DNA from 3 places in the Microbacterium pygmaeum genome. Region 2 is predicted to be linked to each of the others. Evidence: predicted binding sites of a transcription regulator. Region 2 holds the regulator's gene; each other region holds the start of a gene.
What was found. The regulator LexA, encoded in region 2, represses DNA repair genes until DNA is damaged. The targets are predictions, from matches to a motif close to TCGAACANNTGTTCGA.

Region 1: a site for LexA is predicted at 2,329-2,344, ahead of BLT19_RS17185 (HNH endonuclease signature motif containing protein). Genes of this name have one in related genera too.
Region 3: a site for LexA is predicted at 3,146-3,161, ahead of BLT19_RS01505 (intein-containing Rv2578c family radical SAM protein). Genes of this name have one in related genera too.

Annotation. Positions count from the first base shown of each region.
Region 1 covers NZ_LT629692.1:3,590,323-3,600,401, reverse strand. The annotation lists gene BLT19_RS17195 (helix-turn-helix domain-containing protein) at 1-729, shown strand, start outside; gene BLT19_RS17190 (Clp protease/crotonase-like domain-containing protein) at 1,068-1,679, shown strand; gene BLT19_RS17185 (HNH endonuclease signature motif containing protein) at 2,373-3,866, shown strand; gene rplM (50S ribosomal protein L13) at 4,506-4,952, shown strand; gene rpsI (30S ribosomal protein S9) at 4,982-5,461, shown strand; gene glmM (phosphoglucosamine mutase) at 5,481-6,839, shown strand; gene BLT19_RS17160 (DHA2 family efflux MFS transporter permease subunit) at 6,942-8,555, shown strand; gene BLT19_RS17730 (hypothetical protein) at 8,950-9,099, opposite strand; gene BLT19_RS17725 (FAD-dependent monooxygenase) at 9,364-10,079, shown strand, end outside.
Region 2 covers NZ_LT629692.1:2,970,434-2,980,512, forward strand. The annotation lists gene BLT19_RS14270 (pyridoxal phosphate-dependent decarboxylase family protein) at 1-1,001, opposite strand, end outside; gene BLT19_RS14275 (SseB family protein) at 1,080-1,898, opposite strand; gene priA (bifunctional 1-(5-phosphoribosyl)-5-((5-phosphoribosylamino)methylideneamino)imidazole-4-carboxamide isomerase/phosphoribosylanthranilate isomerase PriA) at 1,882-2,628, opposite strand; gene hisH (imidazole glycerol phosphate synthase subunit HisH) at 2,683-3,375, opposite strand; gene hisB (imidazoleglycerol-phosphate dehydratase HisB) at 3,387-4,001, opposite strand; gene BLT19_RS14295 (histidinol-phosphate transaminase) at 3,998-5,092, opposite strand; gene BLT19_RS14300 (LysM peptidoglycan-binding domain-containing protein) at 5,138-5,497, opposite strand; gene lexA (transcriptional repressor LexA) at 5,757-6,437, shown strand; gene BLT19_RS14310 (hypothetical protein) at 6,530-7,933, shown strand; gene BLT19_RS14315 (LysR family transcriptional regulator) at 7,934-8,875, opposite strand; gene BLT19_RS14320 (DUF1852 domain-containing protein) at 9,000-9,992, shown strand; gene BLT19_RS14325 (methionine synthase) at 9,989-10,079, shown strand, end outside.
Region 3 covers NZ_LT629692.1:337,769-347,847, forward strand. The annotation lists gene BLT19_RS01490 (ECF transporter S component) at 1-521, shown strand, start outside; gene BLT19_RS01495 (acyl-CoA dehydrogenase family protein) at 629-1,792, opposite strand; gene BLT19_RS01500 (M15 family metallopeptidase) at 1,922-3,085, opposite strand; gene BLT19_RS01505 (intein-containing Rv2578c family radical SAM protein) at 3,204-5,306, shown strand; gene BLT19_RS01510 (VOC family protein) at 5,465-6,283, shown strand; gene BLT19_RS01515 (DEAD/DEAH box helicase) at 6,346-8,439, opposite strand; gene BLT19_RS01520 (DUF998 domain-containing protein) at 8,842-9,798, shown strand; gene BLT19_RS01525 (antibiotic biosynthesis monooxygenase) at 9,785-10,079, shown strand, end outside.

The DNA of each region.
Region 1 (10,079 bases), 620 kb from region 2:
GGGGTCGGGCTGCACATCGTGCGTTCCGGCGAGATCGCCATCGACACCAAGCGGGGTCGCCACGTCTTCCGTGCCGGGGATGTCTATGTCTCGGTCTTCGAGCCGCAGATGACCTTCTCGCTGACCGGGAACGTCCGCCTGCTGTCGCTGATCGTGCCGTCCGCCGTGCTGGAAGGGGTGGGCGCGCCCCCGGCCGGGCAGGTGCGTCATCTTCCATCGAACGGTCCGCTGCTCGCGCCGACGGTGGATTTCATCCGTCGCGCCGCCGAGGTGGAGTCCGCGTCGCTGACCGGGTTCGCCACGTACTACTTCGAACGGCTGCTGCAGGAGATGCTGATCGGGGTATTGATCGGCGGAACGTCGCGCGTATCCATCCCGCAGGAGCCGGGTGTCTTCGCACATTCGATCGCGATCATCACCGCGCAGCTGTCGGATCACAGCCTGTCGCCGCGCTCGGTGGCCGATGAGGTCAAGATCTCGCTGCGTCAGCTGCAGCGCATGCACAGCGCCCGCGGCACGACGGTCGAGCGCGAGATCCGGAGAGCACGCGTCGAGCACGCGATGGGACTGCTGCGCGATCGCACCTACGACGCGATGAGCGTCGAGCAGATCGGGCGCTATTCGGGCTTCTCAGGAGGCTCGAGCCTCGCCCGCGCGATGGCGGCGGAAGGCAAGATGTCGCCCGCGCGCGAGCGGCGCCATGCACGAACCGCCGAGCGAGTGGCCTGATCGCACGCGGAACGTCACGTTCCACGCGCCAGACGACAACGCATCGCGTCTGTGATCCGCCCGAGAGTGTGACTGGGAGGCTGGACTCGGCACAGCGCGCTATGAGAGCGTGAATTCCACTTGACGTCGGAATCCGACTGACGTCGATGATGCAGCATCCGTGAGCCCGAATCTCGCGACTGCTGTGTGGTGAGCCCGCGTGAGTTCTCTGGGGCGCGGGCAGAAGCAGAACCGGTGCCGCAGTGTCGTCGCGCCGCCACGGTCGACATCCCGCTGCGGTTCCCGGTGACGTCTCCGCGCCTGGGCCGCGTCACTCGCAGACAAGAAAGGGAACCACAATGAGCAACGAAGAGACATTCGGCGCCGAGGGCAGCGAATCCAACCCCGGACGCCGCCGCGTCCTGAAGGCCGCCGCCTGGTCGGCGCCGGTCATCGCGCTTGCTGTCGCGACGCCGATGGCAGCAGCCAGCATCACCAACACGCAGACCGGCCTGACCATCGCCAACGCCGGCAACATCGCCATCGCGAGCAACACCATCGGTGCGGCTGTGACCGGCACGTTCTCCGGTTCGGCGACAGTTGCCAATGTGGGTATCGGCTGGAACCTGGACGGCGCGACGGTCACTTACGAGCTGAGCGGTCCGATCGTGGCGACGTCGCTGTTGTTCAACAACGCGCCCATCACCGCGTCGACCATCACCAGCAACGGACGCGTCTGGGCTGTGCTGGCCAACGAGGCGAACTATCTCGAGCTCGCACTTCTCAGCCCGCTCCCGATCGCGGTTCCCGCTGACGGTGCGACGCAGGTCCCGTTCCCGACGATCACCTACGCCACAACTCTCACCAGTGTGGCGTCGAGGGCGAACCGCGTACGCGCGGAGTCGACCGGCACCGTCACGAGCAACGGAGCCAGCCTGCAGGACGGCAACTTCAAGCTCTTCCCGGCCTGATTCGTTTCGCGCTGAGAGCCCTCTCGCTTCCGAGCGAGGGGGCTCTTGTGGTTCAGCCCCGCTGCGTCGGTGACTGCGTCAGGGGCTGTCGGCCCAGGCATCCATCTCGTTCTCGCGTTCCGAGTCGGTGCGGGATGCGCGAGCAAGTGCTGCGACGGCTGCTGCGGTGATTGCGGCGACTAGCGCGGCAATCAGGACGATCGGAATGCCGCGTGCTCGGCGATCACCACTGGAATGCATAGTGACGACTGGATCTCTGATCGTTCGATGGTGCGTGTGCGGAGCGGTGCTGTGAGGCGAACCTCAACAGCGCCGGGAAAAGCCTAACCCGGGTGCGACCGTGTCTCGAATTGCGACGGATCCGTCGTCGGAGGCGACCGACAGCCGACTTTTAACACGACCGTAACGTCTCGTTCGAGGCCGCCGTTCTGCGGGTCGCGCCGAGCGGTCTAGCCTTGGGATGTCAGATCGTGAAAGCCCCTCGCTTCCACGAACGCGATCCCCGACGCGGTTTCTGGCCCCGGTTCCCTCGACTGTGCGTCCCCCCAGTGCGCCGTCGAGGGAACCGTTCACTTTCTGGCGTGCTTGGGTCGTTGATTCCGTCGATTCCTCCCCAGGTCTCGCGCCCCGCTGGGTTTTCACGTTCGCGTCGAACAAAGATGTGAATGTCAGTGGTCGGTGCAATCATGATTCATGGCCATTTTGTCCGAGTTGCGAGAAGCGGTCGACGCCTTCGCCGCCCGCTCCGCGCTTGACGTGGAGCGCGATGAGCTGCTGGCTGCGGTGCGCGTCCTCAGCGGCGATGACCTGATCGACATTGCCGCGCGTGCGTATGCCGTGATTCACACCGCGCAGTGCGTAGCCACGGTCGCCGCAGCCGTCATCGCGGAGAGGTCGACGCGCGAGCAAGGCCATGGCGGACTCGCCGCAGTGAAAGGTCATAAGACTGCGCGCGACCTCGTCCAGGCGATCTCGGGTGGCACGAAGGCCGACGCGGCGCGGACGGTACGGCTGGGTGAGTCACTGCTCGACGGTGAGCCGGCAGGCGACGCCGGTGTCGGCGCTCGCCCTGCCGTCGTCACACCGTGGCACGATCCGCTGCGGCGCGCGATGCTTTCGGGTGGGCTGACGGCCGCGCAGCACGACGGCATCTACCGAGGATTGGGCGAGCCGCCGGCGGCGGAATCGTCGGCTGTCGACTCCGTTCTTCTCCGCGAGGCGTGGACGCTCGCTGCGACGCAGCTGATCGCAGAGGCGGCACATCTGTCCGTCGAAGAACTCGCTCGCCGAGCCCGGCAGGTGCGGGACGCGCTCGATCCCGCAGGACTCGAGGAACGCTTCGCGAGGCGGTACGAGGCGAGGTCGTTCGTCCGCTGGACCGACGCCGAGGGTGGGCGGCATGCGCGCATCGACTTCGACGACGACGGCGGAGAGCTGATCGAGGCCATCATCGCCGCCGCGCTGCGCCCGCGGCGAGGAGGCCCGAGGTTCGTGGCCGAAGACGAACGGCGAGCCGCCGATGACCTCGTTGCCGATCCGCGGACCAACGATCAGCTGACATACGACCTGATGATGGGTGTTCTCCGGGCGGGAGCGTTGGCGGATGCCGCGGACGTGTTCGGGGCGCGACAGCCGGGCGTGCGGATGGTCGTCGTGAAGGATGCTGTGGGTCCGCGCGACCCGTTCGGTCGGCTGATCGCGGCGGGCAACGTCGAAGACGGTGGAAACGCGATTCCCGGGTCGATGATCGAGCGGGCGATCTGCGAGTCCGGAACGGTGCAGATCACGGTCGATTCGTGCGGAAACCCGCTCGATGTGGGGCGAGAGCAGCGTCTCTTCACTCCGCGACAGCGCATTGCGCTGGCGGCGCGGGATGGCGGATGCCGCTGGCCAGGGTGCGACGTGCCCGCGTCCTATTGCGAAGCGCATCATTGCGACGAGTGGTCAGCCGATCATGGGCGGACCGACATCGACCGGGGCATCTTGCTCTGCCGGCATCACCACATGATGCTCCACAACAACGGGTGGCGGATTGCGCGAGAAGGCAAGGGCGAGTTCATGCTGCATCCGCCGGGGAGCGGAGCCGCTGGGCTGGAGAGCCGAGTGATGGCGTCACGGTCCGCGGTGCGGTGGGCGTGGGATCCGCCACCGAAACGTGCATCGTGGCGGGAGCGACCGGCGGCGTGAGGGGTGCCGGGGGGCGGTGGCTTTCGGTGGTTGGTGGTCGGTGCCGGAGATCGGTGATCGTGGCCGGTGGCCGGTGGCCGGTGGCCGGTGGCCGGTGGCCGGTGGCCGGTGGCCGGTGGCCGGTGGTCGGTGGTCGGTGTGAGGGGGACCGGCGTCTGGGCCGTGGGCCTCGGTCGGTGATCGGTGTGAGGGGGACCGGCGTCTGGGCCGTGGGCCTCGGTCGGTGATCGGTGTGAGGGGGACCGGCGTCTGGGCCGTGGGCCTCGGTCGGTGATCGGTGTGAGGGGGACCGGCGGTCTGGGGCGTGGGCTTCGGTCGGTGATCGGTGTGAGGGGGATCGGCGGTCTGGGGCGTGGGCTGTGGTCGGTGATACGCCGACGCGGAAGTGGGGTGTCGCGGGGCGGGGTGGGATCGGTCGCGATGCGATGGTGGTTTGGCCGCGGCATCCGCGTGTCGTATGATTGATCTTTGGTGCCTGCGTCTTGCTGGCGAGGCACTGCGAACGTGAGCCCTCCACTGGCGTGTTCCATCGCATCTCGGCCCCTCGACTCGCTCGGGGACCAGATCGAGAGATGCGGAGAACCACCCCGGAGCGGGATTCACGAACCTCTCCGTTCGAATCAAGAAAGCAGCACTATTGTGACGCGCACGTACACCCCCAAGGCTGGCGAAGCCCAGCGCGAGTGGCTCATCATCGACGCAACCGACGTCGTCCTGGGCCGTCTCGCCACCCACGCCGCCACGCTCCTCCGCGGCAAGCACAAGGCGACCTTCGCCCCCCACATGGACATGGGCGACTTCGTCATCATCATCAACGCCGACAAGGTCGCGCTGACGGGCCAGAAGCTCCAGAAGAAGAAGGCCTACCGCCACTCCGGTTACCCGGGCGGCCTCAAGTCGGTCACCTACGAAGAGCTCCTCGCGAAGAACCCCGAGCGTGCGGTCGAGAAGGCCGTCCGCGGCATGCTGCCCAAGAACAGCATCGGCGCGCAGCAGCTTCGCAAGCTCAAGGTCTACCGCGGCGCCGAGCACCCCCACGGTGCCCAGCTGCCCAAGACCTACACCCTCGACCAGGTCGCCCAGTAGCGCCTCCCAGATTGATTAAGGACACACTCGTGGCGAACATCGAAGAATCCACCGAAACCAACTACTCGACCGAGACCGTGGTCGACCAGACGGCCGTTGCCGCCGAGCGCCCCGTGCTCAGCGTCCCCGGTGCCGCAGTCGGTCGTCGCAAGCAGGCCATCGCCCGCGTGCGCATCGTTCCCGGTTCGGGCGTCATCACCGTCAACGGCCGCACGTTCGAGGACTACTTCCCGAACAAGCTGCACCAGCAGCTCGTGACCGACCCCTTCACGGTGCTCAACCTCACCGACGCGTACGACGTCATCGCGCGCATCTCCGGCGGCGGCCCCTCGGGTCAGGCCGGCGCGCTGCGCCTCGGCATCGCCCGTTCGCTGAACGGCATCGACGAAGAGAACAACCGCGCCACCCTGAAGAAGGCCGGCTTCCTCTCGCGCGACGCGCGCGTCAAGGAGCGCAAGAAGGCCGGTCTCAAGAAGGCCCGCAAGGCTCCTCAGTACTCGAAGCGCTAAACCCTCCGGGTTCTGCTCGATGCCGCTTTTTGGCACGGACGGGGTGCGGGGGCTGGCCAACGGCCCCCTCACCGCCGACCTCGCACTGACCCTGGCCCAGGCGACTGCTGTCGTCCTGGGCCAGGGCCGTACGGCCGACGCACGCCGGGCCGCAGGCAAGCGCCTGACTGCCGTCGTCGCCCGCGACCCGCGCGTCTCGGGTGAGTTCCTCGCCGCCGCGGTCGCGGCCGGTCTCGCATCTTCGGGTGTCGACGTCCTCGAGGCCGGCGTGCTGCCGACCCCGGCCGCCGCGTACCTGATCGCCGACATGGACGCCGACTTCGGCGTCATGGTCTCGGCCTCGCACAACCCCGCTCCCGACAACGGGATCAAGATCTTCGCCCGCGGCGGTGTCAAGCTCCCCGATGTGGTCGAGCAGCGCATCGAAGCCGCGATGACCGCGCCGAAGCTGCAGCCGACCGGTGCCGGCGTCGGTCGCATCCGCCGGTTCGCCGACGCTGAAGACCGATACGTCATCCACCTCCTGGCCTCCATGCCCAACCGCCTGGATGGGCTGCACGTCGTGCTCGACTGCGCGCACGGCGCAGCATCCGGAGTCTCTCCCGAAACGTTCCGCGACGCGGGCGCTCGCGTGACCGTGATCGGCGCGGATCCCGACGGCCTGAACATCAACGACGGCGTGGGCTCGACCCACCTCGACCAGCTGGCCGTCGCGGTGCTGCGACACGGCGCCGATGTCGGCATCGCGCACGACGGCGACGCCGATCGGTGCCTCGCGGTCGACGCGAACGGACGCATCGTCGACGGCGACCAGATCATGGCGATCCTCGCGGTGGCGATGAAGAACCGCGGGCACCTCGTGTCGGACACGCTGGTGGCCACGGTCATGAGCAACCTCGGCCTGCACCGGGCGATGTCCGACCACGGAATCACCGTGGTGCAGACCTCGGTCGGCGACCGTTACGTGCTCGAAGCCATGAACGAGCACGGATACTCGCTCGGCGGCGAGCAGTCCGGGCACGTCATCATGAGCGAATACGCGACCACCGGCGACGGTCTGCTGACCGGGCTGCACCTGATGGCCGAGATGGCCTCGTCGGGCAAGTCGCTGGCCGAGCTGGCGTCGATCATGACGGTGTATCCGCAGGTGCTCATCAATGTGCGGGGCGTGGATCGCACGTTGGCGGCCTCGGATGAAGGCGTGGCCGCTGCTGTCGCCGCGGTGTCGGCTGAGCTCGGTGACTCGGGGCGCGTGCTGCTGCGCCCGTCGGGCACCGAGGAGATGGTTCGCGTGATGGTCGAGGCATCCTCGGCCGAAGTCGCCGAGCACTACGCCGAGCGTCTTGCAGATGTCGTGCGTGAGCGGCTCGCGCTGTAACTTTCTCGACTGCCGTTTCACCCGGGTGTTCGTTTGACCCGGTGGACGCCCGTACGGGAGCATGAAAATCATGCATCCCGTTTCCGTGATCGCAAGGCCGTGATGCGCTCGGGGGCGCAGAACTCCGCGCGCGCGACGAATCTCACGCTCGTGGTCGTCGCGATGACGATCGGGAACGCCCTCATCCTGGTCAGCCAGACCGCCATACCGTTGGCGCTGCCCTCCGTCATGCAGGAACTCGGCGTCGGCTCATCGACGGCGCAGTGGGTGCTGACGGCCGGCCTTCTGCCGCTCGCAGGCCTCATGGTCCTCGGCGGTCGGCTCGCTGATCTCTTCGGGCTGCGACGCATCTTCGTGATCGGGACGTTCGTCTTCGCGCTCGCGTCCCTCGGCGCGGGCCTGGCCCCGACGTTCGAGATCCTGGTGCTGGCGCGAGCGGTGCAGGGCGTCGGCGGGGCGCTGCTGCTGCCGACCTCAGTGGCGATCGTGTCGTCGGTCGCCGGCGCCGCACGAGCCGGACGAGCGCTCGGGCTGCTCGGCGGAGCCGCGGCCGTGGCGGGCGCATGCGGACCGATCATCGGCGGCGCGCTCACCAGCGCGTTCGGCTGGCGAGCAGTCATGCTGATCAACCTCCCGCTGGCGGCGCTGGCGCTCGTGGTCACGCTGATCGTCGTGCCCCGAGACCGCCGACCCGCTGAGCGGCCGCGAGTGGACATCCTCGGTGCTGCGCTGCTGTGCGTCGCCCTGGTCGGCGTGGTGTTCGGCTTGACCCAATCGCAGGTGTGGGGATGGTCGTCCCCAGGGGTGTACCTGCCGCTTGCCGCAGCGGTACTATCGGCGATCGCCTTCGTCGTGGTCGAGCGACGCATCAGCAATCCACTCATGAACTTCGCGCTGCTCCGCGAACATCGGGATTACGCCGGGGCGACGATCAGCCAGGGCCTTGGCGGAATGCTCGAGATGGGGCTGGGCATGATCTTCCCGCTGATCCTCATCCTCAGCATCGGCCTGGATCCCGCCGCCGCGGGACTCGCGCTTCTTCCGACGACCCTGCCGATGGTCATCGTCGCTCCGCTCGCCGGGCGATGGTACGACAGATCGGGCGGCCGGACGCCGCTCGTCGTCGGGTTCGCACTGCTCGCGCTCGCGGCGATCGCGCTGATGTTCGGCGTATGGGCGGGTGGCCTCATGCCCCTCATTCCCGGACTGGTGCTGTACGGGATCGGGCTCGCGATCGTCCTCACCGTCAACGACCCGGTGTCGCTCGACTCGGTGCCCGAGAGGTCTCGCGGCGAAGTGTCGGGGGTGTCCGCGACGGCGGAGCAGTTCGGAGGAGCGCTGGGCATCACCCTGCTGTTCGTCGTGTTGCAGACCTCGTATGTGGCGCGACTTCACTCGCTCATCGACGAATCCTCGCTCACCGATCTCACCGACGCCCAGTACGCGCAGCTCCACGAAGCGATGGACAAGGCCGAGCAGACCGGGCTGAACGCCCAGAACTTCGACCCCAGTCTCCAGCCGTACCTCGAGAGCGCGTACAACGCGGGCACCTTCGGCTACGTCGTCACCTTCGCCGCGACGGCAGTCATCGCCGTGCTGGGCGTCGCGTCTGCGCTGCTGCTGGTTCGCCGGTCGCGCGTCGATGCGCCGACCGACATGTCCAGCCCGGAGTCGGTGTTCGGGGCATCCGCGTCCGTGGGCAGTGGGCAACGCTGAGCAACGGGCAACTCAGGTTCGGTCGGCTGCGCTGTGGCCCTGATGGACTCCGGCCTACTGGACTCCGGCCTTGCTGAGCTTCGGCGGACGCGCTTCGGCCCGCTGAGTCAGCGGTCGAGCCTGCGCTGCCGCGACGGCCAGTGATACAGAAAGAAACCGAAGACCAGCACCACGAGCAGAATGGTCTGCTCGAGCAGCCATCCTCCCGCCGTACGGACGGTACGACCTATCGCCATCGACATCGATCTCCCCAGATCTCGGTGTGGTCCCAGAACCACGCCGCGCCTCAGTGTACGCGTTTCGCGACTGCCCGTTCGATAACGATTCGAACATGTGCCATACTGCGCGCCCGGCGCGTGAGCGCGTCAGCGCATCAGCGCCTTAGTGTCAGCGGTCAGGCGTGATGCGGGCGGGTGCGTGCGCCGTGCGCGTGGTGCACCGGCAGCAGCGCCAGCGTGGCACCGAATGCGAGAACGACGACGAGCAGGATCTGCTCGACCAGCCAGCTGCTTGCCGCGCGGGCGCGACGAATGATATTCGACATGTGTGTTTCCCCAGGTTCTGGCCGATCGCCCACGATCGACCTCGTGCGAGCGTACGCCCGTCTGTCCCCCGAATGGTGGACACGTCGCCATCTGGCGCGTACTCGCCGCGGAGATGGCGCGTTCTGGTTCACGGACTGTTCAGCGAGTGCCTGTCCGTGAATACGACGCGATGCGGTGGAGCGACTTCGACCCTGGCGCTGCGAGGTCGAGGATAGGCTCTCGCCACGGGACGAAGACGTCGGCGTCCCCAGAAGGCCGGGCTCATGGGATTCGATCACGCCCTCGTGGTGGGCGCCGGGATCGGCGGGCTGATGGCGGCGGCCGCGTTGTCTGCGAGATACGGTCGCGTCACGATCGTCGAGCGCGATGAGCTGCCGAGCACCGCAGCACATCGCCGCGGCGTCCCGCAGGGCGAGCAGATGCACTCCATCCTCGCGATCGGGCAGGCCGCCGCGGAGGATCTTCTCCCCGGCATCGCGGCCGCGCTTTCGGGCGCGGGTGGGCTCTGGTACGACTCCCCGCACGACACGGCAAGCCTGAATGCACTCGGATGGACGGCGCGCGGGCCCAGCGAAGCGTGGATCTACGGCATCCGTCGCTACGTCCTCGAGCACGTGATCCGCGAACAGGTGCGGGCGCTCCCGAATGTGGAGGTCGTCCGCGGTCGAGCGGTCGGCCTGCTCAGCACGCCGGATCGCCGGCGGGTGACGGGTCTGGCGCTGAAAGACGCGCGCGACGATCACATCACCGCCGACCTGGTGGTCGACTCCTCGGGACGCACATCTCACGCGGCCGACTGGGTCGCCGATCTCGGGTACGAACCCCCCGCCGAAGAGGAGCTCGTCAGCGACATCACCTACTCGACGGTGGTGATCCGGCTACCGGAGGGCGCGCTGCCCGAAGGTCTCAGGGGTGTGCTGGCCCCGCCGACGCCCGAGAACCTGTACGGCGCAGTGCTGCTGCCCTGCGACAACGGCCT
Region 2 (10,079 bases):
GGAGTGTGGTCGTAGGGGTCGGACACCTCCGCGACGGCGGGCAGGTACGCAGCGTGCGCGCCGAGTGCGGCCGCCATCGCACCCTCGTCGCGGACGATCGCCACGCCGCAGTCATACGGGACATTGAGCGTCTTGTGCGCATCGGTGGCCCACGAGTCGGCGCGGTCCATTCCCGTCACGAGGTGCCGCAGCTTCGAGCTGGCGGCCGCCCACAGGCCGAAGGCGCCGTCGACGTGCACCCACGCATCCGCCGCTCGGGCGACGTCGATGGCGGCGGCGAAGTCGTCGAAGGCCCCGGAGTGCACGTCGCCCGCCTGCAGCGCCACGATGGCGGGTCCATCGTGCCCGGCGAGCGCGCGCTCGAGACCATCCACGTCGATGCGTCCCTCGCTGTCGCCGCCGACGGTCGTCGGGGTTCCGAGTCCCACCATGCGTCCGGCCAGCACGACCGAGGTGTGCACGCCGTCGCCGGCCAGAAACCGGATCGTCGGCGCAGCCTGCAGGCCGGCGACCGGGTCATGGCCGCGCACCCGCAGCACCGCGTCGCGGGCGGCGACGAGGCAGGACATGTTGGCGCTCGTGGCCCCGGTGACGAACCCGACCCCGCTGCCCGCCGGAAGGCCGAGCGCCTCGAGCAGCCATTCGGCCGCGACCTCCTCGACGGCAGCCGTCCCCGGCGTCGGCTGCCGCGACCCGGTGTTCTGATCCCATGCGGAGACGAGCCAGTCCGCCCCGAGCGATGCGGGATACACGCCGCCGATGACGAATCCGTAGAAGCGGGGCGATGCCAGCGCCATCAGCCCCGGTTCGACGATGTCCGCCAGTTCATCGACGACCGCCGTCGCATCGACGCCGGTCCGACTCCATCCCCGGTCGATGCGGTCGAGGATGCCGTCCACATCGAGCTGTGGATGGATCGGGCGCTCGGCGACGGTGTCCAGCCACGACTGCGCGCGCCGATGCGCGGCATCCAGCACGTCGCGGTATTCGTCCTCCGCCATGCGCCACCTCCGCGATCCGACCGAACCGGACGCCACGATCCTCCGCCTCCGCGAGGCTCAGCGCAACGCGCTCGGCGCTCAGGCGGAGCGGATCAGCTTCACGGTGAGCGAGTCGACCAGGACCGCGATCCGGTCATCGGCAGCCCACTTGCGGGCCAGTCGCGCGAGGACCGCGTCCAGCTCGGACTGCTCCAGGCCGTGGATGAGCTCCAAGCGGACGATGAGTTCGGGTCCGCGGCCGCGGGACTGCGGGTCACCCGCCTCGACCGCGAGGTCGAGCACGGCCAGTTCGCCGCCGATGCTCTCCTGCAGGCCGGTGAAGACCTCGGGAGATCGGAAGCTCGGCTCCCAGCGCTGCTGCTGCGCGATCGCCCAGACGGCGGGTCGCCGCACGACGAACTCGGTTTCTGAGCCCGGATCGACCACGATGAGGTCGGTGTCATCGGCTGCCGCCGCGACCGCGGTGCGCACGCCGTCGGCGGGGACCGGGCGAGCCGTGGCATCCCACTGCGTCATCGCCGCCATGGAGGTGAACACCGGCAGCACCCGTCGCCCGTCGGGAGCGGCGACGGTCACGATCGAGAGTTCCTGCGTCTTGTCGACGCGCAGGCCGGAGGCCGAAACGCCCTCCTGGCCCTTTTCCGCGACCAGCGGGATCAGGAGCCGCGCCGCACGGTACGCATCGATGACCTCGACCGGATCCCCGGAACCGGAGCGGAAGGCGGTGAGCGCGGCGAGCAGCGCTGGATCGGCCGACCCGTCGTCTCCGGAGTGGGGGTTCGGTTCGAATCGCCGCCCCTCCCACGGCACGCCGGCGGAGTCTGCGGACGGGGTGTGGATGGCATCGGCGTCCGAGTGGACGCCGTGCGGATCGTGCGGATCAGTGTCCGGCGACATCCAGGGCCTCTGCGAGCGTGAACGCGCCCGCATAGAGCGCCTTGCCGACGATCGCGCCCTCGACGCCAAGCGGGACGAGGTCTCGCAACGCGGCGATGTCATCCAGACTCGACACGCCACCCGAGGCGACCACGGGCTTCGTCGTGCGGGAGGTGAGCTCGCGCAGCAGCTCGACGTTCGGCCCCTTGAGCGTGCCGTCCTTCGTGACGTCGGTGACGACGTAGCGGCTGCAGCCGGCGTCCTCCAGCCGCTCCAGCACGGTCCACAGGTCCCCGCCGTCGCGCGTCCAGCCGCGCGCGGCGAGGGTCGTGCCGCGAACGTCCAGGCCCACGGCGATCGCATCGCCGTATCGTCCGATGACATCCGCCGCCCACTCGGGGTTCTCCAGGGCAGCCGTGCCGAGGTTGATCCGCGTCGCGCCGCTCTCCAGCGCGTCCTCGAGCGTGCGGTCGTCGCGGATGCCGCCGGAGAGTTCGACCTGGACGCCCTTGACCTGCTTGATCACCTTGCGCAGGATCGCCGCGTTGTTCCCGCGGCCGAATGCGGCGTCGAGGTCCACGAGGTGGATCCAGTCCGCGCCCTGACGGGTCCATTCCAGAGCCGCATCCACGGGGTCGCCGTAGTTGGTCTCCGTTCCGGCCTCGCCCTGGGTCAGACGCACGGCCTTGCCCCCCGCGACATCGACGGCGGGCAGCAGGATCAGCTCAGGCGTGGACGCGAAATCGTTCATGGCTCCTCGTGCGAGACGCGGCCGGAGCAGTGGGCTGCGGCGGATGGCACGAGTTCAGAGGTTAGCCCGACCGAGCCCGCCGATCCAATTGGACAGCAGCCGGATGCCGGCATCCCCGGACTTCTCCGGGTGGAACTGCGTCGCCGAGAGCGGGCCGTTCTCCACGGCCGCCAAGAACGGGCCGCCGTAGTCGCACCAGGTCAGCTGCGCGTCGGGAAACGGCGGCTGCACGTCCAGCAGCCAGTTCTGCGCGGCGAACGAGTGCACGAAGTAGAAGCGCTCCGCCTCCAGTCCGCGGAACAGACGCGACTCCGGCGGAGCAGAGACGGTGTCCCATCCCATGTGCGGCAGCACCGGGGCATCCAGTTCGGTCACGACGCCCGGCCATTCCCCGAGCCCCTCGGTGTCCACGCCGCGTTCCACCCCGCGCTCGAAGAGCACCTGCATGCCCACGCAGATCCCCAGCACCGGCCGGCCGCCCGCCAGCCGCCGCTCGATGAGCTGGTCTCCGCGGCTCTCGCGCAACGCGTCCATGACCGCCCGGAAGGCGCCGACCCCCGGAACGACGAGCCCGTCGGCGTCGGCGACGAGTCCTCGATCAGAAGTGAGCCTGGCATCCGCGCCGGCGGCGATGAGCGCCTTCACCGCGGAGTGGACGTTGCCGGACCCGTAGTCCAGGACGGCGACGAGCGGCCGGTCGCCGGTTTCGAAGCCGGCATTGGTGTCGGGGGTGGTGCCGTCGTCGATGTCGGCGTGCGTCACAGCGCGCCCTTCGTACTCGGCACGCCCTCCACCAGCGCATCCAGAGCCTTCGCCTGCCGGAACGCGCGTGCGAACGCCTTGTACTCGGCCTCGGCGATGTGGTGCGGGTCGCGCCCGGCGAGAACGGTCACGTGGACCGTCATCCCCGCGTGGAAGGAGATCGCCTCGAATGTGTGGCGCACGAGGGAGCCGGTGAAGTGTCCGCCGATGAGGTGGAACTCGTATCCGGCGGGCTCGCCGCCGTGCACGAGGTACGGACGCCCGCTGATGTCGACCACCGCCTGCGCAAGCGCCTCGTCCAGCGGGACGAGGGCATCGCCGTACCGCGAGATCCCGGCCTTGTCGCCGAGCGCCTCGCGGATCGCCTGCCCGAGCACGATCGCGACATCCTCCACGGTGTGGTGCGCGTCGATCTCCGTGTCACCGGATGCCCGAACGGTGAGGTCGGTGAGCGAATGCTTGGCGAACGCGGTCAGCAGGTGATCGAAGAACGGGACGGTGGTGTCGATGTGACTGCGACCGGTGCCGTCGAGGTCGAGTTCGAGTTCCACCGTGGACTCGCTCGTGGAGCGACGCAGCGAGGCGGTGCGGGCGGCGTCGGAGCGGGTCATGAGCCCGATCCTATCGACGCGAGCGCGTCCAGGAAGGCGGTCGTCTCAGCCTCCGTGCCCGCGGTCACGCGCAAGTGGTGCGGTATTCCGACATCGCGGATGAGGACACCCGCGTCGTACAGGGCCTGCCAGGTCCGAGCCGAGTCCTCGACCCCGCCGAACAGCACGAAATTCGTCCAGGACTCGTACGCGTCGTACCCGAGTGCTTCCACCGTGGCGGAGATGCGATCGCGCTGCGCGACGATCTCATCGACCATCCGGAGCATGGTGTCGGCGTGGGTCAGCGCCGCGGTCGCGGCCGCCTGGGTGAGCGCGCTCAGGTGGTACGGGAGGCGCACGAGGCGCAGCGCGTCGATGACTGCCGGGTCGGCGGCGAGGTACCCCACGCGCGCTCCGGCGAAAGCGAAGGCCTTGCTCATGGTTCGAGACACGACCAGGCGTTCCCGTCCCGGCAGCAGCATGAGGGCAGATCCCTCATCGCGCGGCGCGAACTCCTGGTACGCCTCGTCGACGACGACGATGCCGGATGCCGCGTCGTAGACGGCTTCGATCACGTCGATGGACATCGGGGTTCCGGTGGGATTGTTCGGCGCGCACAGGAACACGACATCGGGATCGGCTGCTTCGACTTGCGCGGCTGCGCTGTCGGCGTCGACGCTGAAGTCCTGGTCCCGGTGGCCGGCGATCCAGCTCGCGCCGGTGGCGCGCGCGAGCAAGGGATACATCGAGTAGGTCGGCGAAAAGCCGAACGCCGAGCGCCCCGGTCCGCCGAAGGCCTGCAGCACATGCTGCAGCACCTCGTTGGAGCCGTTGGCAGCCCAGAGCTGATCGCGGGTCAAGCCGTAGCCGAGGTACTCGGCGAATCCCTCGCGAAGGGCGGTGAACTCACGATCCGGGTAGCGGTTGACATCCCGCAGGGCGAGCGCAACTGCGTCGAGGATGTCGTCTGCGACCTCTTGGGGAACCGGGTGAGTGTTCTCGTTGACATTCAGCGTGATCGGCAGCATCGCCTGCGGGGCGCCATAGGGCGTCATCCCCCGAAGATCGTCACGGATGGGCAGGTCGTCGAGGCTCGCACTCACCTCCCCCATGGTAGACGGCGGGCGCGGCGCCTCGTCTCAACGGCCGCCGCGCTGCTACGGGGTGGCGTACTCGCCGGGAACGGCCAGTACCTGGCCGGCCGAGATCTCGGCGCCCTGCAGTGCATTCAGGCGGACGATCGCGTCGACGACGTCGCGCGGGTCGGCAGCGGGAGCCACGTCCTCGGCGATCGACCAGAGCGAATCGCCGGCACCGACCACGACTGAGCTGAACTGACCGGCGGGCGCGGCCTCGTCGCGAGATGCCAGCGCGGCGCCGCCGCTGACGACGGCGATGCCGAGCGCGATGACGGCGGGGAGGGCGGCGAGGGTCGCCAGCGTACGACGCCCACGAATGGTCAGACGCAGACGAGTCGACGGCGAGCGGGTGAACGCGTCGGTCGTGATGGCGGTCATGTCGTCCTCCTTGTGCGGGGAGAGATTCGCATCCTTCGCTCGGCCGGGAGCGGCGGATGCGAATCTCTCTTCCGAAGCTATATTCGATATTCTCGGTTGTCAACCGAGGGTTTCGGAGCGGATGTTTCGAAGGCGACACGCGCGCGGACTCCCGGGAACACCGACCGAAACCGGATACGGTTTCGATAGGAACACCACATCACGGGCCTCCGACATTCGAAGACCGATGCCCATGCGAGGGCGGATAGGAGCCGGCACCATGACCGACACGACCGGTCGGGACAAGCCGCAGACGCGTCGGCGCAAGAGCCTCAGCGACAAGCAGCTGGCCATCCTCGAAGTCATCCAGCGCTCCATCGCCCGGCACGGCTATCCGCCGAGCATGCGCGAGATCGGCGACGCCGTGGACCTCAAGTCGCTCTCCAGCGTCACCCATCAGCTCAACCAGCTCGAGCTGAGCGGGTACCTGCGCCGCGATCCCGGCAAGACCCGCGCGATGGAGGTGCTGATCGACCTTCCCGGCACGTCGACGGAGAACCCGGCGGACAGCGCTCCGGCAGTCGGGGACGCGGCGATGGTGCCTCTGGTCGGCCGCATCGCCGCGGGCGTGCCGATCACCGCCGAGCAGCACGTGGAGGAGATCTTCCCGCTTCCGCGCCAACTTGTGGGCAAGGGCGACCTGTTCATGCTGAAGGTGTCCGGCGAGTCGATGATCGATGCGGCCATCTGCGACGGCGACTGGGTGGTCGTGCGCCAGCAGCAGACCGCGGAGAACGGCGACATCGTCGCGGCCATGCTCGACGAGGAGGCGACGGTCAAGACCTTCCGTCAGCGCGACGGTCACACCTGGCTGCTCCCCCGCAACTCGGCGTTCGAACCGATCCTCGGCGACGACGCCGTGGTGCTCGGCAAAGTCGTGGCGGTGCTGCGAGCCGTCTGAGAACGGTCACCCGCAAGATCACCCGATCGGGGTGGGATGCGGGAACGCCCTCTGGGCCATGATGAGGATCATCCGTTCGAAGGGGATGCGTCATGGCCGACACCGACACCGACGGGCTGCGGGCTGAGCTTGCTGCGCTGCGCGCCGAGAATGAGGCGTTGAGAACCACCGGTGTCCAGGCGCCGGTCGAGGCGAAGGCGGTTCCGACGTCACGTCGCGGGTGGTGGCGGTCGCTCCTGTCCGCCGTGGTGATCGTGATCGCCACGGTCCTGGTGCCGGTCTCCATCGTCGCCGCGTGGGCGCGCGTCGAGCTGGTCGACGAGGACGCCTTCGTGAGCACCATGGCCCCGCTGGTGGACGACCCGGCAGTGCAGGGCATGATCGTCGACGAGGCGATGAGCGCGATCACCGAGCAGGTTGATTTCCAGCAGCTGACCTCGAACGTGTTCGACGGCATCGCAGACCTGGGCCTGCCGCCGCGAGCGGCGGACGCGCTGACCCTGCTCGAGGCGCCGGCCGCGAACGGCCTCCAGAACCTCGTGGAGGGAACCGTCACGCGGGTTGTGGTCTCCGACGCCTTCTCCGACGTGTGGGCCACGACCACGCGGGCGGCCCACCGCGCGCTCACCGCCGCCGCGACCTCGGACGGCGGCGGGCTGATCGTGCGCACGCCCGACGGGGTGGGAATCCAAGTGGGCGCGATCGTCGAGCGCGTCAAGCAGAATCTCACCGATCGGGGACTCGGCGTCGCCCAGCTGATCCCGACTGTCGACCGCGTCGTCATCATCGGCGAGGGTGAGAACCTCGCGATGATCCGCACCGGCTACGCGGTCGCCGCGACGATGGGCTGGTGGTTGCCGGTGATCACGCTGGCGCTGTTCGGGCTCGGCATCCTCATCGCGCGGCGACGCAGCAGCGCGGTCCTCGGCGCCGGCCTCGGTCTGGCGATCGGCGCCGCGCTGTTGGCGACCTCGACCACGATCGGCTCGGCGGCGATCGGCGTCGTCGCGGGGAATCTCGATCTGTCGCCCGCAGCGCTGGAGGTCATCTACGGGCAGATCGTCGGTGCGATGACGCAGACGGCGCTCGTCCTGCTCGTCCTGGGGATCGTCGTCGCCGTCATCGGATGGCTGATAGGGCGCTCTCGCCCGGCACGCGGCATCCGCACCGCCACCGACGGTCTGAACGCATCGGCGCGAACGCAGCTGCGCTCGCGCGGACTGGACACGGGTGCGTTCGGCGCCTGGCTCGGCCGGCATCGACTGCTGGTGCGCGTGCTCATCGGCGTGGCGGCGGTGGTGTGGCTGTTCGCCCTGCGTCCGCTGTCCATCGGCGACGTCGCGCTCGTGCTCGTCGTCGCACTGCTGGTCGGATGGATCCTCGAAGTGCTGCAGATCCGCGAGGACGAGGCCGTCTCCGAGGAGGACGTGGGAATCGTCGTCGATGCCGAGACCGAGCAGACCGTGGCATCCGGTCCGCAGATCTCGAAGGGATAGCTAGCCGAGCAGCTCCACGCCGAACTCCGCCACGACGGCCCGGAGCTCGTCGAGGTACCGCTGCGCCTGCTGGGTGAGCGGGATCCCCGAGTGGCCGATCCAGCCGATCTCGATGCGTTCGTCGGCCTCGAGCGGGATGGCGACGATCTCCGGGTCCAGGTCGTCGCTGATGATGCCCGTCGAGATCGTGTAGCCGTCGAGGCCGATCATGAGGTTGAAGATGGTGGCGCGGTCGGAGACCCGGATCTCCCGCCTGCTCGAGAGGGTCGAGAGGATCTCCTCGGCGAAGTAGAACGAGTTGTTCGCTCCCTGGTCGAAGGTGAACCGCGGCAGGTCGGCGAGATCGGCGAGCGTGACGCGATCCCGAGAGGCGAGCGGGTTCTTCCGGGAGATGAAGATGTGCGGCTCGGCGAGGAAGAGCGGGCGGAACGCGAGCCCGAAGTCGCGGAGCAGTTTGTCGATGACGTTCCTGTTGAAGTCGTTCCGGTAGAGGATGCCGATCTCGCTGCGAAGCGTCCGGACATCCTCGATGATGTCCCAGGTGCGCGTCTCACGCAGGGAGAACTCGTACTCGGCGGCCTCACTGCCTCTGACCATCCGGACGAACGCGTCGACGACGAACGAGTAGTGCTGTGCCGAGACGCCGAGAAGGCGGCGTGACGGCGGCCGGCCGAGGTAACGCTGCTCGAGGAGCGCGACCTGCTCGGTGACCTGCCTGGCATACCCGAGGAACTCCGCACCCTCGTCCGTGAGCGTCACCCCCCGCGCAGAGCGGACGAGGAGGGCACGGCCCACCCGCACCTCGAGGTCCTTCATCGCCGCGGACATGGTCGGCTGCGCGACGTAGAGCAGGTCGGCGGCGGCGCTGATGGAGCCCTCGGCAGCGACCTCGATGAAGTAGTGGAGCTGCTGGAGTGTGATCGCGCTCGGTCGCCTGCCCATAGGCTGAGCCTATAGCGATGCATAGTCGGCCCGAGTTTGTTGATGATCATCCGATCCCGGCACGATGGTTCTACTGCATTCCGCAAGGCCGAGCCCGGCCGACCGACTCTCGGATAGGCCGCTCATGGCGAACGATTTCACGTTCAGCATCACCACCACACCCTTCGACGAGGACTACTCGCCGTCGGACAGTTCCCGCATCACCACGAACTTCGCCAATCTGGCCCGAGGCGAACACCGCCGGGAGAATCTTCGCAACGCGCTGACGATGATCGACAACCGATTCAACGGCCTCGCGCACTGGGACAACCCGAACCGGGACCGGTACAGCGTCGAGCTGGAGATCGTCACGGTCGAACTGCAGTTCGCCGCGGGCGGCGAGGACCAGGAGTTCCCGCTGCTCGAGGTGCTCGACATCCAGGTCCTCGACCAGCGGACCGAGACACGTCACCACGGGATCGTGGGGAACAACTTCTCGTCGTACCTCCGCGATTTCGACTTCAGCGTGCTGCTCCCCGCGGCCACCGAGGCAGCAGGAACGTTCACCGTGCCCGATGACTTCGGCAGTCTGCACGGCAAGCTGTTTCAGCACTTCCTTGACTCTGGCGCCTACCGGGAGCGGTTCTCGACGTCGCCCGTGATCTGCATCAGCGTCTCGACGAGCAAGGAGTATCGTCGCACCGCGAACCACCACCCGATCCTCGGCGTCGAGTATCAGCAGGACGACTATTCCCTGACCGATGAGTACTTCGGCAAGATGGGGTTGCAGGTTCGGTACTTCATGCCGCCGGGCAGCCTGGCGCCGCTCGCCTTCTATTTCCGCGGCGATCTGCTCGGCGATTACACCAACCTGCAGCTCATCGGCACGATCAGCACCATGGAGACGTTCCAGAAGATCTATCGCCCGGAGATCTACAACGCGAATTCCGCGGCCGCGAGCATCTACCGGCCGAGCCTCGAGCAGCAGGACTTCTCGCGCACGCAGATCGCCTACGACCGCGTCGAGCGCAATCAGCTCGCAGCGAAGCAGGGCAAGTACACGGAGGAGCACTTCGTGAAGCCGCACGGTGAGCTGCTGCAGCGGTGGGCCGCCGAGTACCCGGTCCTCGTCGGATGACCCGCGCAGGATCGTCGACCGTCACCCTCCTGCCGACCGCCATCGTCGGCAGCCTGCCGAAGCCGTCATGGCTCGCAGAGCCGGAAA
Region 3 (10,079 bases), 1.0 Mb from region 2:
GCGGGATACTCCTGTGGGGGGCGACCGGGCTCTCGACGCTGCTGTTCGCCACGGTCCCGTTCATCTCGGTCGCCCTGGCCGGACTGTGGCTGGTTCCTGCGGTGGTCGCGCTGCGTCTGCTGCAGCGGCCACTTGCCGGGCTGCTGGTCGGACTGCTGTCCGGGCTCGTGGTCTTCCCGTACCTGTTCACGAACCTGTGGTGGGCGTTCTTCGCCGAGCTTCCGTTCCTGATCGTGATCTACCGGTTCTGGAGCGTCTGGCAGCACTACGCCGGCGCGGTGGTGGTCGGCGTCGTCTATCCGATCCTCGCGGCGGCATCGTTCAATCTGTGGGCGATGCCGGTGTGGTCGCAGATCGGCTTCTTCGCGCTGACCCTGGCCAGCTGCGTGATCGGGACCGGGCTCGGCATCCTGATCGCCGACCGGCTGGCGCACGCCGGGGTCGCGCGGCTGGCGCGACGCAAGCCGAAGGCCCTGGGGGTCGCGACGCCGACCGGGTCGGAGACGCCGACCGTGTCATAACTCCTTCTCGCTCTCGCGCGAGATGGCATCGATCCGCGGATTTCCGGGGCCGGACCGTCGCGCCCGGCGAGCGCAGGAGGAGTTCGTGTACGCCGGGCGCGTCCGTCCTACTTCTTGCCGGCGATCTCGCGGCTGACGATGTCGCGCATGATCTCGTTCGTGCCGCCGTAGATCCGGTGCACGCGGGCGTCCAGGAACGCGTTGGCGATCGGGTACTCGGTGATGTAGCCGTAGCCGCCGTGCAGCTGCACGCACGTGTCGAGGATCTCCCACTCGCGCTCGGTGGTCCAGAACTTCACCTTCGCGGCTTCGACGGCCGACAGCTTGCCGTCCTTGTACGCCAGGAGCGCTCGGTCCAGATACGCCCACATGACATCGACGGTGGTCGCGACATCGGCCAGCTTGAACCGCGTGTTCTGGAAGTCGATGATCCGCTCGCCGAACGCCTCGCGGCTCTTGGTGTACTCCACGGTCCAGGCATAGGCGGCCTGGGATGCGGCGCCCGCGGCGATGCCGATCGAGAGGCGCTCCAGCGGCAGGTTCATCATCAGCTGGATGAAGCCCTGGCCCTCTCTGCCGCTGATGAGGTTCTCCTCGGGGACGAAGACATCGCTGAACGAGAGTTCGGCGGTGTCGTGCCCGTGCGAGCCCATCTTCTGCAGCTTCTTGCCGTGGTCGAAGCCCTCCATGCCGTTCTCGAGGATCAGCAGGCTGAAGGCGTCGGCCTTGTTGCCCTCACCCGTCTTGACGAAGGTGACGACGATGTCGGCGGTCTTGCCGCTGGAGATGAACGTCTTCGCGCCGTTGACGATGTATCCGCCATCGACCTTCCTCGCGGTCGTCTTGATGCCACGCAGGTCGCTGCCCGCGCCCGGCTCGGTCATCGCGAGCGCGCCGAGGATCTCGCCGGTGGCCATGCGGGGCAGCCACTTCTCCTTCTGCTCCTGGGTGCCCATGTGCACGATGTACGGGACGGCGAGGTCATCCTGGATGCCGAAGGCGCCGGCCAGTGATCCGGCGCCCGCGCCGATGACCTCTTCGTTGACGATCGTGCGGAAGCGGTAGTCCTGCAGCATGCCGGCGCCGCCGAACTCCTCGGGGACCGAGAGGCCGATCAGGCCCGACTCGCCTGCGGCCAGCATGGTCGCCCGATCGATCTCTCCGTCGGCGTCCCACTTCGCGCGCGCCTCGTTCGTGGCATGCCGCTTGACGAACTCCTTGACGACCTCGCGGAACGCCTCGTGATCCTCGTCGTAGATGTCGCGCTCCATGTGCGCCCCTGCCCTTCTGTGACTTCGTTGGCCGCAGCGATTCTAGGGCACCGCAGGGGGCGCATCCTCAGCGGCGGTGGGATTGCATTCCACGATGCGAGGAACTGGGTTCCGCCTTTGGAGGATGCCTCACCCCAGGTAGTCGGGAGCCGCGGGCAGTCCGAAGAACTGCTCGAGGGTGGTCCATCCGCCGTCGTGATAGGCGCGGGCGAGTTCGGGTCCGATGTAACGCAGATGCCATGGCTCGGCGACATAGCCGGACACCGCTGTGGCACCGTCGACGTACCTGGTGACCCAGCCGTACTCCCACGCGTGCGCCGCGATCCACTGACCCTGAGGCGTCGCCGCCAGGTCGTCGAGCGTGCCGCAGCCCTCGCCGCAGCCCACGACGTCCGCGGCGAGGCCGGACTGGTGCTCGCTGAAGCCGGGGCGGGCGCTCGAGAGGTCGGCCTGTTCGGCCCCCTCATTGCCGACGTTGTTGCCGTACGTCGTCTGCTGCGTCTCGTACGAGCGGTAGCCGCTCTCGAGGGCGATCTCACCCACGCCGGCCTGCGCGGCCGCGCCGACCAGGGCGGTCATCGCGTCCGCGGCATCCGTCCGCATCGACCCGCCCTCCACGCTGCGCACGCCCTGCGGCATGGCCAGCGGTGTGGGGCTGTAGTCGATCGGTGCGAACGGGCGTGTCTTGTTGATGACGACCCAGACGTGCGCAGGATCGTCCAGCGGTACGCACGGTGCGATGCCGGCGGCGACCGCCGTGCGGAACGGCTCGGCGCCGCCGGCGGCCGCGATCGCCCCGGCGTCGTCGCCCGCCGCGATCGCATCGGTGACGGCGGGGATCGCGCAGATGTCGACAGTTGCCGGGGCTGCTTCGACGGTGGGTGCGGGGATGGAGGCTGCGGGGGCCGGAAGCGGCACGGGAGTCTCTGCCGCGATCGACGCGTCGACCTTCTCAGAGGTCTGGATCACCGCACCGGCGGTGTCGGAGACGACCGGCCCGCTCATCGCGGCGGTCACGGCGGCGGCAGAGCCCATCACGAGCGACCCGGCTGCAGCGAGGGCGAAGACCGCGCCGACGCGGGCCGCGCGTCGGGCACGAGCGTGGCGGGCGGGCGTCGGAGGCGGCGTCCTCGCTTCGCGCCGCAATGGCGGGGATTCGACGACCGGGAGCGGCCGCGTGTCGACGGTGTCGGTCTCGCCGTCGGCCCCCGGGGCGCGCTCGACCGCTCGTTCGCGCTGCGATCGTGCGGCGCGGCGAGAATTTGGGGAGCTGTGCGGTCCGGGTGCCGTCACCCCACTATTCTCCCTGCTGGATGCCGATCGGTCGAGGCAGGCGAGGCGCACGATCCTCATTCGGCAATCTGTTCGGTATCGGCTTGACAGAGTTTCGTAGTTCTGTTCCCATTGAGGCATGCGATGGCAGGGTCAGCAGTTGGGGGTGGCGGATGCCGCGGCTCTGCCCGGCATGGAGCGCCTGAACGGTCTCGTGCGATCGGTGACCACTCCCGAGTTCGCCGGGGTCACATTCCACGAGGTGATGTGCAAGAGCGCCCTGAACCACGTACCGGGAACATCGGCGATGCCGTTCGACTGGACGGTGAATCCGTATCGGGGCTGCACTCATGCGTGTGCCTACTGCCTCACTCCCGACACCCTCGTGCTGATGGCGAACGGTCGCCAACGACCGATCGGCGACTTGAGCGTCGGCGATGAGATCATCGGCACCGAGTTGCGTGGCGACTACCGGCGCTACGTCAAGACGACCGTCCGGGCCAAGTGGGGCACTCGCAAGCGCGCATACCGAGTGACGTTGGCCGATGGAACCGAAATCGTCGGCAGCGGCGATCACCGGTTCCTCACCGATCGAGGGTGGAAGCACATCACCGGCGCGATGACCGGCACGGATCAGCGTCCGTACCTCACGACCAACAACCGGCTGATGGGCTTCGGTCTCGCTGGCGATCTCGTGCGGCGGACCGATCCCCTGCCCGCCGACTATCGGCGCGGATATCTGGCGGGGATGATCCGCGGAGATGGGATGAGCTTTCACGCCACCTATGCCGACACTCGACGGACGCGAGAGATCCACAGATTCCGTCTCGCCCTCGCAGACGGCGAGGCGCTCGTTCGAACTCGGCAGTTCCTGTCGGATGAAGGGGTCGTCACCAACACCCGGCCGTTCACTCGGGCAACAGCGACGCGCCGGGCCATGATGGCCATCCATACGGCGAAGAGCGCCGATGTCACCCGGATCGAAGAATTGATCAGGACGCCGGCGGCGTCCCTCCGGGACTGGCAGGCCGGATTCCTGGCCGGCATCTTCGATGCCGAGGGATCGTGCTCCCGCGGGGTCGTCAGGATCGTCAACGAAGACCGCGACATGATCGAGACCACCGAGCAGGCGCTCCGGAACCACGGAGTGACCTTCGTGCGCGAGCCCACTCGGCCCAACGGGGTCATCACCGTGCGCGTGACCGGAGGGCTCCCCGCTCGGCAGCGCTTCTTCCACCTCACCGACCCGGCGATCTCCCGCAGACTTCAGATCGAAGACGTCGCGGTCAAGACGGTCGCCGACCTTCGTATCGTCAGCATCGAAGACCTCGGTGTCGAGACCGACATGGTCGACATCACGACGGGCACGGGCGACTTCATCGCCAACGGTGTCATCAGCCACAACTGCTTCGCCCGCGGCACGCACGAGTACCTCGAGCTGGACGCCGGCCACGATTTCGACTCCCAGATCGTGGTCAAGATCAACGTCGCCGAGGTGCTGGGCAAAGAGCTGCGGCGCGGCAGCTGGACGCGCGAACCCGTCATGCTCGGCACCAACACCGACCCGTATCAACGCGCCGAGGGCAGGTACAAGCTGATGCCCGGGATCATCTCGGCGCTCACCGAAACCGGGACGCCCTTCTCGATCCTCACGAAGGGCACACTGCTGCGCCGCGACATTCCGCTGCTGCGGGAAGCCGCGGCATCCGTCCGGGTCTCGCTCGCGATGTCGATCGCGGTCTTCCACGACGAGCTGCAGCAGCTGATCGAGCCGGGAACCCCGTTGGCGACCGCCCGGCTCGAGACGGTCCGCGCCGCGACGGACGCCGGCTTCTCGGTCACAGTGTTCCTGATGCCGGTGATCCCGCATCTGACCGACTCGATCGCCGCGCTGGACTCCGCGCTGACGCGGATCAAAGCGTCCGGTGCCACCCGCGTCGTCTATGGCGCATTGCACCTTCGGCCGGGCGCGAAGCAGTGGTTCCTGTCGTGGATCCAGCGCGAGCATCCGGAACTCGTGTCGTCGTATCTGGGCCTCTACCCCGGCGCGTCGACGACCGCGCCGAAGGCGTACCGCACCTGGCTCGCCAAGCGGGTCCGGCCGCTGCTGCGTGTGCACGGACTCGACGGCCATGACGAGGACGAGCACCCGCGGGGCAGTCGAACTCCAGGCCTCGCTGCCCGGGCGGCGATCATCACCACCTCACGCGGACGCGCCGCGGAGGAGTCGCGCCTGTTCTAAGGGCCGCCCACTTGACCCAATCGGCCCCTTCCGGGCGCCGGGAAGGGGCCGATCGGGTCAAGTGAGGGGGGAGGATGCTTCGGGCTTGCGGTCAAGCCCTGTCCGCGGCATCCGCCATCGTGTCAGCGTGGAACCGATCGTCGAATGGAGGACGAACCATGAGTGACGCAACGAATGAGAAGCGGGGCTACCCGCACGGTGTGCCCTGCTGGATCGATGTCGAGCAGAGCGATGCGCGCACAGGGCGGGAGTTCTACAGCGCCCTCTTCGGCTGGGACTTCATCGACGCCGGCCCGCCGGGTTCGGCCTACGCGATCGCGCGACTCCAAGGGAAGGACGTCGGCGGGCTGGAGCAGGTCGATTCGGGCGCCGGATGGGTCAGCTACGTCGCGTGCGACGACATCGATGCGACCTGCACGCTGATCCGGAGCGCGGGCGGCACGATCCTCGTCGCCCCGTCACACGGCGAGCCCGGCGCGAGCGCGACCTGCGCCGACCCGCAGGGTGCGGTGTTCCGGCTCTGGCAGGCCGGAACCAACCCGGGTGCGCAGATCGTGAACGAGCCCGGCGCGTGGAACTTCAGCGACCTGCAGACACCCGACCCCGACGCAGCCCTCGCCTTCTACGGAGAGATCTTCGGCTGGCGGGTGGATCCGCAGCTCGGCGCGGGCATGATCCGTCTGCCGGGATACGGCAAGCACCTGTCGGAGACCGTGGATCCCGACATCTACGAGCGCCAGCAGTTCGCTCCCGAAGGATTCGAGGACGTGATCTGCGGGCTGACCGAGAAGCCGGATGCCGCGGCATCCTGGCTCATCCGCTTCACCGTCGCGGATCGCGATGCGACTGCAGCATCCGCCGAGGATCTCGGCGCGACGGTGGAGTCGACGGCGGAGACGGAGTGGACCCGCGAGGCGGTGATCGTCGACCCGCAGGGGGCACGGTTCGTCGTCAGTCAGCTGGTGATGCCGGACTGAGGGAACGACGCAGCGGCCCCGATCCGAGGATCGGAGCCGCTGCGTTCAGCACGGTGCGACGGTCAGTGACCGCGGCGCACCGCGTTGATCATGTCGTCGCCGGGGCGCACGTTCACGTACGGCGCCTCGATCTCGGCGCGCTCGAGCATCTCGGTCATCTTGCGCTGGCGCTGACGCGTGATCAGCGTGACGACGCGACCGGTCTTGCCCGCGCGGCCGGTTCGGCCAGAGCGGTGCAGGTAGGTCTTGTACTCGTCGGGCGCGTCGGCCTGGATCACCAGGTCGATGTCGTCGACATGGATGCCGCGGGCGGCGACATCCGTCGCGACGAGCACGTTGACCCGGCCCGAGGTGAGGCGCTCCAGGTTGCGGGTGCGACGAGCCTGGTTGAGATCGCCGTGCAGCGAGACCGCCGGGATGCCGATGTCGGCGAACTGCTCGGCGAGCATCTCGGCGTAGGCCCGGGTGCGGGCGAACACGAGGGTCTTGCCTTCGCGGTCGACGAGCTGGTCGAGGATTTCGGCCTTGTCGCGGTGCTCGATCACCAGGATCTGGTGATCGATCGTGCTGGAGGCCTGGTCCTCACCGGCGACCTCGTGGACGGCCGGCTCGACGAGGAACTCGTCCACCAGCGACGAGACCTCGCGGTCGAGCGTCGCCGAGAAGAGCAGCTTCTGGGATCCGTCGGCCGTCTCGCGGAGGATCTCCTGCACCGGCTCGAGGAAGCCGAGCTCGCACATGTGGTCGGCCTCGTCGATGACCGCGACCATGACCTCGCTCAGGTCCAGCTTGCGCTGGTTGATGAGGTCCTGGATCCGGCCGGGCGTGCCGATGATGATGTCGACGCCCTTCTTCAGCGCGCCCACCTGGCGGGCCTGGGGCACGCCACCGTAGATCTGCGTGGTGAACAGGCCGACGCTGCGCGCGATCGGCTGGATCGTGCGATCGATCTGCAGGGCGAGCTCGCGCGTGGGGGCGAGGATGAGCGCCTTCGGCTTGCGGCCGAACTCGCGCTTCTTGCCGGCGCCGGCCTTCAGCACGTTCTCGACCAGGGGTGCGCCGAACGCGATCGTCTTGCCCGAGCCGGTGCGGCCACGGGCGAGCACGTCGCGGCCTGCGATGATCTCGGGGATCGTCGCGGCCTGGATCGCGAACGGGGCAGCCGCGCCGAGGTCGGCGAGCGTGCGGACGATGTTCTCGCCCAGCCCGAGGTCGCCGAAGCTCACGCCATCGACATCGGTGGCCTGGATGGCGTCGGCCTGCAGGCGTTCGTGGACGACGTCCACGTGCTGCTCGTGTGCGGCGCTGCGCGCAGGAGCGGCCTTCTCGTTCCAGTTGGAGCGGCCGGCCGCGTGGCCGGCGGCGGCACCGGATGCCGCGGGGCGGCGATCCCGGTCGTCGCGGCGCGCTGGGCGGTCGTTCGTGTACTCACGACGAGCCGGACGCTCATCGTTCGAACGCTGCGGGCGGTCATTGCCGTACTCGCGGCGCGCGGGACGGTCGTTCGTGTACTCACGACGAGCCGGACGCTCATCATTCGAACGCTGCGGGCGGTCATTGCCGTACTCGCGGCGCGCGGGACGGTCGTTCGTGTACTCACGACGAGCCGGACGCTCATCATTCGAACGCTGCGGGCGGTCATTGCCGTACTCGCGGCGCGCGGGCCGGACGCTGTTGTACTCACGACGAGCCGGACGCTCATCATTCGAACGCTGCGGGCGGTCATTGCCGTACTCGCGGCGCGCAGGTCGGTCGCTGTTGTACTCACGACGAGCCGGACGCTCATCGCTCGAACGCTGCGGCCGGTCGTTGCTGTACGAACGCGTGGGACGGTCGCCTCCGAACTCGCGCCGGACAGGACGATCGTCGTACGAACGCGCGGGGCGGTCGTTGGTGTACTCGCGACGCGCGGGGCGGTCATCGAACGAGCGCGCAGGACGCTCGGAGTGCGAGCGGATGCCGCGGGCTTCGTCGCGGCCCGCACGCTGGGTCGCGGTCCACCGCGTCTTGGGCGCGCCGGTCGTCGTCTCCTCCGTCGGGCGGTAGCCGCGATGACCCGGGCTCTTGCTGCCGGGCTTGTGCGCCTTCTTCTCGCCGTATCGCGGTTCGAAGTTCTTCGCCGGTCGTCCGCCGGCGGGCTTCTTGTTCTTGGGCATGATGGATGTCCTTCTGGGTTGTCTCAACTGAGAACAGCACTCGCGCGCAGCACGCATCGAGACAGTCGTACTGTCGTGATCGCACTCGCTTCGCCGCAACATGCGGCACGGAGTTGCCCGGACGAGCGTCGGCCGGGGGGCCATTCAACGTGATGGTCGCCGGAGCGGATTCGCTCCCACCATCGGCCCTTTGGACTCACAAACCCATCCGCGAAACGCGGTGTCCAGAACCGACGCACCAACTCTAGCGGATACGAGTTCTGCGACTCTGTGAGTACGCCTCACCAGAGGATGCAACACTGTATGCAGCAGCACCGGTGTCTAGGGAGGGTAGAGGCCGGCGGCCTGGGGATCTTGCAGGACGATCGTGCTGTCTCTGTTGACGACAAAGAAGGCCTGCCCGTGACCCTCCTCGCCGTACCCGACGACCGATCCGTCCCCCTGCAACAGGTGCTGACGCGCACCCTGCGAGTGCCGCTCGCGCGTCCCCGCCACCTGACCGCAGCCCAGGCGGGCTACACCACGTCGGGGTTCATCGCCCTCGGCATCCTCATCGCCATCATCACCACACCCGACCCCATGTGGTGGCAGCTGCACTTCAGCCGGCTGGGCACCTTCGCTGTGTTCTCGGGGTACATGTTCAACGCGACCATCGTCGTCTCCGGCGCGCTGGTCGTCTACTTCGCGACCCGCTTGCGCGTGGAGATGGCGCGTCACGCCGGCAGTGCCGTGCTCGCCAACCGCCGGGCGGCGACCTTCGTCCCGGTTCTTGTCGGTGTGATCGGCGTGCACCTGTCGATCGTCGGGATCTTCCCCATGAACGTCAACGAATTCATGCACGACCGCGGACCCCAGGGGGCCCTCCTCGCCTTCGTGGTCATCCTCGGTTCGCGCCGGTGGGTGCTCAAGGGGATGCATCCGAGCGTCGCGAAGACCACCCGACGCGTCGGTCTCTCCCTTACTGTGACCATCCCCGCGTTCGTCGCGGGGTTCCTCAATCTCGCCGCCTTCGAACTCATCGTCTTCAGCCTGATGTTCCTGTGGTTCCTGATGCTGGCGCGCAACATCGGCCGCCCCGCGCCGTCCGTCGCCCAGGCGAGCGTCGCGCACACCCGTCCTCGCCGACACGTGCGCGTGCGCCGGCACGTCGGTCTGCACTCGTCACCGCCGCAGGCGCTGCGCACGGTCTCGGCCCACTCCGGCTACGCGAACGTCGGTGCGACGGTCAGCGGGATGCCGTTGACAGGTGCACTCGCGCGCACGCATCATCCCGCACGGCTGCGCACCCGCTCCCGCCGTTCGCCGAATCGGAGCTTCGCCGCGGCGTCCGATTCGGATCACCACCATGCCGGCACCTGAGGCACACCCGATCACCGTCGCGATCGAGCGTCGGATCGAACCGGCCCGCACCGTCGAGGCCACCGCCTGGATGCAGGCCGGCACCGATATGGCGACCTCGTTCGACGGGTTCCTCGGCTCCGGCTGGGTCCGCGCGGGCGAGAACAGCGACCTCTGGTACATGCTGTACCGCTTCCGCGACATCCCGACGCTCGAAGCGTGGGAGGAGTCACCGCAGCGCCGCTGGTGGCTGGACTCGGGTCGCACCTTCGCGAGCGAAGTCCGCGTGGAGCGACGCACCG